Linked DNA regions of Paraglaciecola sp. L3A3. The protein of the gene in region 2 interacts with the protein of the main gene of each other region in a pairwise test. Links are inferred from orthologs where the notes say so. Each region holds a gene or a part of one and is shown on either strand. Other genes may lie near its edges.

Evidence for each region.
Region 1: the proteins of nth (region 2) and aceE interact in binary tests that used the Escherichia coli proteins (3 or more experiments, as listed by UniProt). The link is inferred for Paraglaciecola sp. L3A3 from one-to-one orthologs.

Annotation. Positions count from the first base shown.
Region 1 is NZ_CP047023.1:3,848,935-3,854,006, reverse strand. The notes cover bases 58-3,262. They hold aceE (pyruvate dehydrogenase (acetyl-transferring), homodimeric type), read right to left. Parts: upstream 2,934-3,262; coding sequence 258-2,933; downstream 58-257. Other genes in these bases: GQR87_RS16015 (GntR family transcriptional regulator), read right to left, coding at 3,035-3,262; aceF (pyruvate dehydrogenase complex dihydrolipoyllysine-residue acetyltransferase), read right to left, coding at 58-231. Also shown: more of aceF, read right to left, coding at 1-57; more of GQR87_RS16015, read right to left, coding at 3,263-3,790; beta-lactamase regulator AmpE, read right to left, coding at 3,985-4,809; 1,6-anhydro-N-acetylmuramyl-L-alanine amidase AmpD, read right to left, coding at 4,876-5,072. UniProt on the Escherichia coli protein: Component of the pyruvate dehydrogenase (PDH) complex, that catalyzes the overall conversion of pyruvate to acetyl-CoA and CO(2).
Region 2 is NZ_CP047023.1:1,298,715-1,304,861, forward strand. Bases 1,993-4,773 are described here. They hold nth (endonuclease III), read right to left. Parts: upstream 3,809-4,773; coding sequence 3,176-3,808; downstream 1,993-3,175. Other genes in these bases: GQR87_RS05365 (RNA polymerase sigma factor), read left to right, coding at 2,005-2,511; GQR87_RS05370 (hypothetical protein), read left to right, coding at 2,513-3,172; GQR87_RS05380 (electron transport complex subunit E), read right to left, coding at 3,864-4,562; rsxG (electron transport complex subunit RsxG), read right to left, coding at 4,590-4,773. In the rest of the region: GQR87_RS05350 (monovalent cation:proton antiporter-2 (CPA2) family protein), read right to left, coding at 1-51; GQR87_RS05355 (redoxin domain-containing protein), read left to right, coding at 373-909; GQR87_RS05360 (hypothetical protein), read right to left, coding at 969-1,262; more of rsxG, read right to left, coding at 4,774-5,261; electron transport complex subunit RsxD, read right to left, coding at 5,261-6,147. UniProt on the Escherichia coli protein: DNA repair enzyme that has both DNA N-glycosylase activity and AP-lyase activity. The DNA N-glycosylase activity releases various damaged pyrimidines from DNA by cleaving the N-glycosidic bond, leaving an AP (apurinic/apyrimidinic) site.

The DNA of each region.
Region 1 (5,072 bases), 2.6 Mb from region 2 along the record:
CATGATCTCACCAATCACGTCACCTTCTTTTATTTTGTCACCAACGGCAACAGAAAGGCTGGTTAATTCGCCGGCAAATGGTGCAGGTATATCCATTGATGCTTTATCAGTTTCAACAGTGATAATACCTTCATCCGCTTCTAATGTGTCGCCTACGGCAACACAAATTTCAATGATCTCAACTTCTTCGCCACCTACATCAGGGACTAGAATTTTTTGAATATCAGACATGTATAAGATTCCTTATCTAGCCACTATTATGCGTAAAGTGGATTAAGTTTCTCAGTATTGATGTCAAAGCGTTTAATCGCTTCAGCTACAACACTCTTCTCAATTTCGCCACGCTTAGCTAGCTCATATAATGAGGCAACTACCACATATTCAGCATTAACTTCAAAGTGAGTACGAAGATTGGCACGGCTATCACTACGACCAAAACCGTCAGTACCTAAACAACGATATTCAGTATCGATGAAAGCACGAACTTGGTCAGAGTAACCTTTAACATAATCAGTTGCCGCAATAGCTGGACCTGCGTCTTTAGTAATAACTTGGCTAATGTATGCAGTTTGTTCTTTGGCTTCTGGGTTTAACATGTTCCAACGAACAACGTCTTGGCCTTCACGGGCTAATTCATTGAATGAAGTCACAGAGTAAACATCGGAAGATACATTGTAATCAGCACTCAATATTTGAGCTGCTTTACGTACTTCATTTAAGATAGTACCTGAGCCCATTAATTGAACGTTAGATTTAGATTTTTTCGCTTCTACACGTTCTAACTTGTAGATACCTTTAATGATTTGCTCAGCAATATCATCACCTTCTGGCATTGCAGGGTGTTGATAGTTTTCGTTCATCAATGTTAAGTAGTAAAAAACATTTTCGTTTTCGCCGTACATACGACGTAAACCGTCTTGCACGATAACCGCTACTTCGTATCCGTAAGTTGGGTCATAAGTGACACAGTTAGGGATTAAGTTAGCTTGCACATGTGAGTGACCATCTTGGTGTTGTAAGCCTTCACCATTTAGGGTGGTACGGCCGGCAGTTGCACCTAATAAGAAACCACGTGCTTGGCTGTCGCCTGCTGCCCATGCTAAATCGCCTACACGTTGGAAACCAAACATTGAGTAGTAGATATAGAAAGGAATAGTGGTCGCGTTACACGTTGAGTAAGACGTACCAGAAGCAACCCAAGAAGCCATTGCACCTAGTTCATTAATACCTTCTTGTAATACTTGTCCTTTTTTATCTTCACGATAATAAGCCACTTGGTCAGCATCTTGAGGAACGTATTTTTGTCCTTCACTGGCGTATATACCGACTTGGCGGAATAAACCTTCCATACCAAATGTACGTGCTTCATCTGGAATGATTGGCACGATACGTTTACCGATTTTCTTATCTTTTAATAAGCTATTAAGTACACGAACAAAAGTCATAGTAGAAGAAACTTGACGATCGCCTGAGCCTTTTAAAATAGCATCAAAAATTGATAACTCAGGCATTTCAAGTTGTTCTTCAGCTTGCATGCGTCTTTGTGGTAATGAACCACCTAAGGCTTCACGACGCTCTTTCATGTATTTGTATTCAACTGAATCTTCAGCAAACTTAAAGTAAGGTAAGTTTGGAATATCAGCATCAGCAACAGGAATACTGAAACGGTCACGGAATTGTTTAATTGAATCAACGTCCATTTTCTTAACGTTGTGTGCAATGTTTAATGCTTCACCAGAAGCGCCTAAACCAAATCCTTTAACAGTTTTTGCTAAGATAACAGTTGGACGACCTTTAGTGTCCATGGCTTTTTGATAAGCAGCAAAGACTTTAATCGGATCATGACCACCACGATTTAAGCGGTAGATGTCTGCATCAGACATATTTGCTACTAGTGCAGCAGTTTCTGGATATTTGTTAAAGAAGTTTTCGCGGGTATATTTTCCGCCTTTAGCTTTACAGTTTTGGTATTCACCATCGACTGTTTCGCTCATCAACTGTAAAAGTTTACCTGATGTATCACGGGCGATTAATGCATCCCAGTAACTACCCCAAATAACTTTACATACTTCCCAGCCAGCGCCGCGGAATGTACCTTCAAGCTCTTGAATGATTTTGCCGTTACCACGTACCGGACCATCTAAGCGCTGTAAGTTACAGTTAATAACAAAACATAAATTATCTAAACCTTCACGTGAAGCTAAACCAATAGCGCCTAATGATTCTGGCTCATCTGTTTCACCATCACCTAAGTAACAATAAACACGTTGGCCTGAACAATCTTTAATACCACGGTCGGTCAAATATTTTAAGAAACGAGCAGTGTAAATAGCCTGTAATGGACCCAAGCCCATAGATACAGTTGGGAACTGCCAATAGTCTTTCATCAAATGAGGATGCGGGTAAGAAGGTAAACCTTCGCCATCACATTCTTGACGGAAGTTATTAAGTTGATCTTCAGATAAATTACCTTCAACAAAAGAACGGGCATAAATACCAGGCGATATATGACCTTGTGAGAAAATAAAGTCACCGCTATTTTCTGCATTAGGCGCTTTAAAGAAATGGTTAAAACCTACATCGTACAACATAGCTGATGAGGCAAAACTACCAATATGACCACCAAGATCTAAATCTTTCTTAGAGGCACGTAATACTATCATCAGTGCATTCCAACGAATGGCACCACGAATACGTGATTCCACTGCTCTGTCACCGGGCATTTTCGGCTCTTGTGACGTTGGGATAGTATTTACATAAGCTGTTTTTGCGTCGAAGGGTAGGTGAGTACCACTTCTTCTAGCTTGATCAATTAACTTCTCTAAAAGGAAATGGGCACGTTCTGGACCTTCATTTTCCAAAACCGCTTCCAATGATTCCAACCACTCTTGGGTTTCTGACGAATCAATATCAATGTTAGGGAGCTCAGACATAATATTTATTTAGTCTCCAATGTTGTTATTTATAAATAGTTAAATGACCAAAAAGTTAACACTAGTCATCGTGTTTTTTACTGTTAAATAAGTGATAAAACTTATTGATGTCGCTGCATTCGACCAATCAAACGCTGCATAGAATTTTGTTCCTGTGTCAGTAACAATAATTCTTCTTCAATTAATGTGAGGTAATTATGGCTTTCGCTCCACGCTTTTTGTGGTTTTCCAGCTAAAATTGCCTGTAATAATTTTTTTCGATAATCGCGCATCTTATGGAACATATCGGGGCGTTTAGCCAATATTGTTATATTCTGCTCTACATTACTTGTAAATATACTTGCCATACTTCTGACTATATGCAATATAACTGAGTTGTGGCAGGCATGACAGATAGACATTAAAAAATCATAAATAGCTTCAGCTTCGAGACTGAAATTATTTTCTATTTGTGCCAAACCCACAGCATCGAATTTAGTTTGTACTTCTTTTAATTCGCTGGGAGTTCCGCGCATCGCTGCGTAATAAGCAGCCATACCCTCTATGCCTAAACGAAACTCTAATAGATCAAATTGGCTATCTAGATTTTTTGACATCAAATCAAATAAAGGATCTGATAATCCAGCCAGAATACTGTCACAAACAAATGTGCCGCCACCTTGTTTACGATTAACTAAACCTTTGGCTTCAAGTTTTTGGATTGCTTCTCTTACAGAGGGTCTGGAGACTGCAAATTGTTCGGCTAATGAGCGTTCAGGAGGGAGTTTTTGCCCAGATGCTAATCTACCGTCTAACATCATGGATTCTAATTGCTCCATAATGTCGTCAGATAGTTTTCTAGATTGCACTTGGCGCATTTAATATTCCCGTCATATCAAGCATGTATAATTGTCACTTGGTAAATTGGTAAGACCATTTAGCCCGATAGCTTAGTAGACATTTTCTCTCGGGTAAATATTAAAATTGTAAAAGTCCTATTTTATTTTTAATCGGTTTTTATCAGGCCCTGGTTATAAAGGCCTTCAGAGAAAATTCCTTGAGGTCATACCACTTAGTTAATCCAGCCTGAAAGTGTCAAAATAGCAATGGCAACTAACAAAAACATCACATTTCGTTTAGCCAAACGAACTAAAGTGCAAGGTTCTTCGGTGCAGTCATTTTCATCTGGTTCTATTTCTTCGGCCTTTTTTGATACTTCTAATAACAGCGTTTTTGCAGGTACTGCAGGGTCGGGTAAATAGCCTAACCAAGTAGAAAATGCATTGGAAAAATGACCAATAACTAAAAAGCCAAAAGCGGTGATCCTAACGGGTAACCAATCTAAAATGTTCAACATCAGTTGCGCTTGAGGCGCAGCGGCAGTGTTTTGTTTGCTAAAGTGGGATTCTAGATCGCGAACCAGTACATAAAGAATCGCACCCGCAGCACCGAATACTGCAAACCATAAAATCACAGCAGTATAATGACGATAATTTTGCCAAACGAGGTTCTGTCCAAAAGAGGTTTGGTCTTGTGCACCATTTTTGATTTGTTCTTCATACATGCTACAAGCTTGTAAGTCACCACGGTTTGCAGCCTCTAAAAAACATTTGTACGTGGCTCTAACATTTGGGCAACCCACGCATATCATAAGCACGGCAGTACTCAGGACTAACTCGACTAAGCCTCCTGTAAATTCTTGGATCACAAAATAACTAATTAAAACAGGCAGCAAAATAAATATAATAAGTGCCCAAGATTTAGATGAGGAATTTAGCCATTTACTCGATTCTATGGTGGTCGCGTATTTAGTAGAATAAAACTCGGCTTGCCAATATCTAGATTTAGTGGTGACTCGCTCCACTAGCAGAACTAGTAATAAGCTGATCAAAGTCATGGTGGTTTCTCTTGTTAAATTAATAGTTAATTTTAGGGGCGTTGTAGATTATATCATTAGCTGTGATTAAGTTAATAGTACTCTATATCTTGGCCAGTCAAAGGCCACACCAGGATCGGTTTTACGTCCGGGGGCGATATCGTTATGGCCGACAATTCTAGCAATATTAATAGCAGGATAAGTTTGCATTAATGCCAAGGTCACTTGTTGTAAACTATGGTATTGGTCATCGGTGTAAGGAATATGATCAGTACCTTCCATTT
Region 2 (6,147 bases):
AATTACTGCTGCGAAGAGGTAAATAGCTGCTTGGATAAAATAAATCGTCATGTGTTTGAACTCTAAAGCATTGTCGAAAGCTTGTTTAATCGGTAGATTGGAGCCATTGATATAACATACTCAAAATTAATTAACCTGAACTTGGGATAATGAGTGTCGTTTCAAATTGAATTGTTACAAACAATTAAAAATATGCCCCCAGTTATATTTGGGTTAAGGTTTAATCGATGACGATATTTTTCGTGTATAGCAAGGCGGTTTTTCGTACGTAATAGCGGGCTATTACTAGAAAATCCAACGCAGCTAGACGCAAAAAGAGCGTTATCGAGAGGCTCGACTTATTCCGAGCTCAGGTTATTTAAAGAGATTACCATGGCAAATTCAATAAAACTAACAACAGGCAGTTCTTTCCCCTCTATCGAAGCAACACTTGCTGAAGGCTCTAGGGTGAATTTAAGTAAAGCTCACAGTGGCGCCGATTGGCAAATGTTAGTGGTATACAGAGGTAAACATTGCCCTTTATGTATACGATACTTAAATATTTTAGAAGAACATCAAGCTGCGTTAAAAGAGATAGGTGTTAGTGTCACTGCTGTGTCGGCTGATTCAAAAGCACAACTAGCAGAAAGTATGGAAAAATTAAATATTAGTTACCCTATTGCTTATGGTTTAAATGAACAACAAATGAAACAATTAGGGCTGTATATCTCTGCCCCTCGTTCAGCCCAAGAAACCGATCATAACTTTTCAGAGCCAGGCTTATTTGTGATTAACGATGAAGGCACATTACAAGCCATAGATATCTCGAACGCCCCTTTATTACGTCCTGAGTTGAGTGTAGTCGTAAGGGGGTTAACCTTTGTACGTAATCAAGATGATTATCCTATACGTGGCACGGTTGCATATTAATAAGATTGTGGATTAACAAAAGTTGCAATAAATATTGCTAGTCCGGCACCTTGTTTTTTCTATTTATCGGTATGTTTTTTAAGTGATTCATCAAGTGCTTTTTTTTGCGTTGCTTGTTCTCTTTTACATCTGTTTTTTTCATATTCATATGGGTGATTACAATTTTTGTCAGCGCCAGAGAGTATCAAGGTTTGTTCTCTTTCCTTGCATTCAAGATATTGATTAGGTTCAATATTTATACATAAGGATTCCTTTTTCGCGACATTAGGGTCGCCATAATCTTCAGAGCTATAAGTACTACAGCCATGTAGTATAATAAACATGACTGCTGTGAATATTATTTTTAGTTTCACATACATATACCAACCCTTTTTGTACTTATAACGAGTTAATAAATTAACTCGTTGAAATTTTTTAATCAAGAAACGAACGGTATCTGAGTTCAGATCTAGATTCAATCTATTTACTAGCAGCTATTTACTGGTTTTAAACTGTTTTATGCCGCTAGGTCTGCGCTACTCTAGTTAAATCTGCGCTATTCTAGTTAAAGCTATTCTAGTTAAAATAGTGCAGCCTAGTATTCAGTTTTATTCTTAAACTCACACAAGTCTTCAATAATATAACTTCCATAGTCTGGTTTACGGACGATGCAGGTGCCTCTTCCATGCAAAATAAGTCAGTTGTGTACGTCGACTTTAAATTCAGCTGGTACGACTTTAAGTTGCTTTTTTCACACTCAATTACATTTTACCGAGAGCGAATTAAGTGCAATTATAGATTCTGTCTATCTGTAAAAAAGTTCTAATTGTGGTATCAATTTAGTTTTCTATCTTAACAAGACAGGATAGTAACAATATGTTTTTACTATAAAATTACATCAGGTGTTTAACTCTACATAGTACAAAACGACAAAGTGTACTGTGTCCTCATATTGCTCGTGCTATTTAGCCTATAGTTTCCTATTAATGTTTTTTAATAAATATTTGTGATTTTTTCTGAATTGTTGCGAATAACTAGATAACAAGATTAGTCAGTATTAATACGGGGTGAGAATGTCTATATTTAGCATGGGTTTTAGAGCAGGGTTGAGAGTAAATGAACACAAGGAATAAGGCCTTTTTTGCTCAGTTAATGGAGCAACATAAGGGTATTGTTTATAAGATTGTTAATTCGTATTGTCAAAATCAAGATGATCGACAAGACCTTGCCCAAGAAATTTTAACCACCATGTGGCTGGTTTTCGATAAATATGATAATGCCTATAAATTTTCTACATGGATGTACCGCATCGCGCTAAATGTGGCGATTTCTTATTACCGTAAAGACAGTAAACGACAAGATAAAGCCAATGCAAATGAAGGATATATGGTGCACATTCCTGACTTATCCCAAGAAGGCGAGCGCAGTGAAGAGGTCAGGCAATTATATGATTTTATTGCACAACTCGATAAGTTAAATAAAGCAATTATGCTGCTCTACCTAGAAAGTGAATCATACGACAGCATAGCCAGTAGCTTAGGGTTGAGTAAAACCAATGTGGCCACGCGAATTGGCCGAATTAAAGAAGCATTAAAAAATCAATTTGAAACACAGGAGTCTTAATATGAATTTAGATAACTTTAAAAACACTTGGCAGCAGCAAAACACTGACACCGCAGCCGCTATTACCATCAACCAAACTATCTTGGCTGACATCAAAGTAAATAAACAAATGAAAGAACTGACTAATATGAAATGGGCTCGCATTATTGAGAGCGCAGCTTTTTTCTACATTATTGTTTTATTGGGGCAGTATATTGCTAAAGATTTTAGTCTGTCAGCATCAACCATATCTGCATTTATCCTAACTATTTTTGCCATTGTTGGGCTGGCTGGAAATATTGGTCAAATCGTACTTATTTCAAAAATTGATTATGCAAAGCCAGTTAGCCAATTGCAGAAAGATATCTACAGTGTTTGCGCACATAAATTGCAATTAACTAAGTTATTGCTGATGTCAGTTCCTTTTTATATGGCTTATGTTTTTATAGGTTTTGATTTACTGCTGGGGATTGATTTGTTTCAACACCTAGAGCTTCATATGATTTGGTTTTATTCCCTATCATCAATATTACTGTTAGTGGTGACCACTTTAGTGTTAACTAAAATACATTACCAAAATATCGCGGTTGCTTGGGTTAAGCGCACCATTCAATTTATTGTTGGTGAGCGGTTAGTAAATATGGCCCAATTTATTAATAGTCTAGAATCCAGTGATAGTTAAGGATTATTCTGTTTTATCTTTAAACTCACACAAGTCTTCAATAATGCACGATCCGCAGCGTGGCTTGCGGGCTACGCAAGTATAACGGCCATGTAGGATTAGCCAGTGGTGTACGTCTACTTTAAATTCTGCTGGTACTACTTTTAACAGTTTTTGTTCAACCTCGATTACATTTTTACCCGGAGCGAATTTGGTACGATTGGAGACTCTGTCTATGTGGGTGTCTACCGCTATGGTAGGCCAGCCAAAGGCTGTGTTGAGCACTACGTTGGCGGTTTTACGACCCACTCCGGGCAGGGCTTCCAGCGCCGCTCTGTTTTCTGGTACTTCACCATTATGCAAGTCCAGCAACATTTGGCAGGTTTTTAGGGTGTTGACAGCTTTAGTATTAAATAGGCCGATAGTTTTGATGTAAGACTTTAAACCATCTAATCCTAAATCCAGTATGGCTTGTGGAGTGTTGGCGACGGGATAAAGCTTATCTGTGGCCTTATTGACGCTTACATCAGTGGCCTGTGCTGATAAGAGCACAGCTATTAATAACTCAAATGGCGAACTAAAGTTGAGCTCTGTAGTGGGGTGGGGATTGTTATCTCGTAAGCGAGTTAATATTTCTAAACGTTTAGTTTTATTCATTTGGCTTTTTATTTGTTATTGATTTCACACTCTAAAAAATCTCGTATATCGCAATTTAATTTTCTGTTGTTACTCGCGCTCTTTGCACTACCTTTTGCTCTTTTTTCGCCGCAAATATATTTTCCATGTGTGCATCGAGAATATTTTTCAGAGCGATAATCAGGCCCATAAAAATAAAGGCACCTGGCGGTAAAATGGCTAATAAAAATGGGCTGTCGGTTTCAAATACTGTGATTCTTAATACCAGAGCCCAATCACCTAATAATAGGTTAGCGCCATTAAACAAGGTGCCGTTACCTAATAATTCTCGAATAGTTCCCAGTAACACTAATACTAAGGTAAATCCAAGTCCCATCATCAAACCATCAAAGGCAGAATGCCCAACAGCATGTTTAGAAGCATAAGCTTCGGCTCGGCCAATTATGGCGCAGTTGGTGACTATTAATGGGATAAAAATACCCAAGGCTTGATAAAGTTTAAAGGTATAGGCATTCATTAAAAGTTGAATAATAGTGACAAATGCCGCAATGATCATCACAAAAATAGGAATGCGAATTTCGTTGGGGATCAAATTGCGTATTAAAGACACAGTGGCGTTCGAGCCAATTAAAACTAAGGTGGTGGCTATGCCTAACCCCAGGCCATTAGTTAGTGTTTGAGTGACTGCTAGTAGTGGGCACAAGCCCAATAATTGGATTAAAGCTGGGTTATTTTTCCATAACCCTTGCCAAGTTAATTCTTTGAACTCACTCATTCACGTTTCTCGTCTCTCATTTTTTGTTTATTTTGAGCCTGAAGCACTTAGTTGGCAGGCGTTGTCTGCAGAAAAAATACTGTCTTGATTGGCTAAATAATATTCTATGCTTTTACGCACAGCTTTCGCTACGGCTCTAGGTGTGATGGTGGCGCCGGTGAATTGATCAAATTGGCCGCCGTCTTTTTTTACTGTCCACATATAGCTAGTATCAGCAGTGTATTTTTGTTGGTTAAAGTCTAATACCCAATTACTTATTCTAAGTTCAATCTTATCGCCCAAACCAGGCGTTTCTTTGTGTTTAAGTACTCGCACTCCAGATACCACTGCAGTTTCTGGGGCAGGGGAGTACATGCCAACAACCAGTTGTATTTTTCCGCTATAGCCATCAGGTGCAGTGGTTTCAATGGCCACAGCTATAGCTTTACCTTGTTTTGTTGCTCGGTATACTTTTTGTGGGGCTTTATTACCTAATAATGAATCGTCGGTAACAAGAGCACAATCAAATTGTACTTGGTTATCGTAACTCTGTTCATCGATAACTTCATGTAATATAGAAAGCAGCTTTTGTTGCTGCTGTATGGCTATTTGGTCTTTGGTACCAAAATAAGTAAGTGCAATAAGGCCTGTAGTCACTAGGGCAAATATAGCCAAAATAAGGCCATTTCTGAGCATGTTATTTTGGATCGTTTGGCTCATTATTTAGCGCCCTTTTTGGTTTGAGCTGCGGAGTGACCATACGTGCGAGGGCGGGTGTAATAATCAATAAGTGGCACTGCCATATTCATGATCACCACTGCAAAGGCTATTGCATCTGGGTATCCGCCCCAAGTACGTATAACATAAACCCAGAAACCTATGGCTGCACCATAAATTAATCGGCCTTTGTTGGTAGTCGAAGCCGATACTGGATCGGTGGCGATAAAAAAGGCGCCGATAATAATACTACCGTTTAAAAGATGAAATGTAGCCGTCGGGTAAAGGTCGCTATCCACCAGAGACATAAACAAAGCACAAAAAAACAGTCCGGCAATCATGCTAATGGGAATGTGCCAATTAATCACTTTTTGTTTTAACAAAAATAAGCCGCCGGCTAAATAACTTAAGCTGATCCAACTTGACGCCACTCCTACATCATTGATCACACTATTAAATATTGTGTGGTCTAAGCCTTCAGAATAAGTATAACCTTGAATTAATCCCGTTTTTACCGTATCTAGTGGGGTGGCCATAGTGACACCATCAATATCAGTTCGTAACTGAGCTAGACTAAATCCATCCACACTAAAAGTAGTGAAAATAGCATAAACCGCATCTAAAAAATTGTGGGAATATTGGGCTAAGTTCATTGGCGGTAGCCATTGCGTCATATGTACGGGGAAAGATACCAGTAACATTACATAAGCTGCCATAGCAGGATTAAACACGTTAAAACCTAAACCGCCATATAGTTGTTTTACTATACCTATTGCAAAAACAGTCCCTATTACAATGATCCACCAAGGGGCGAATGGCGGGATACTAATGGCTAATAATATGGCTGTGACGGTGGCGCTATAGTCTTTTAATGCCAACTCAAAATCAC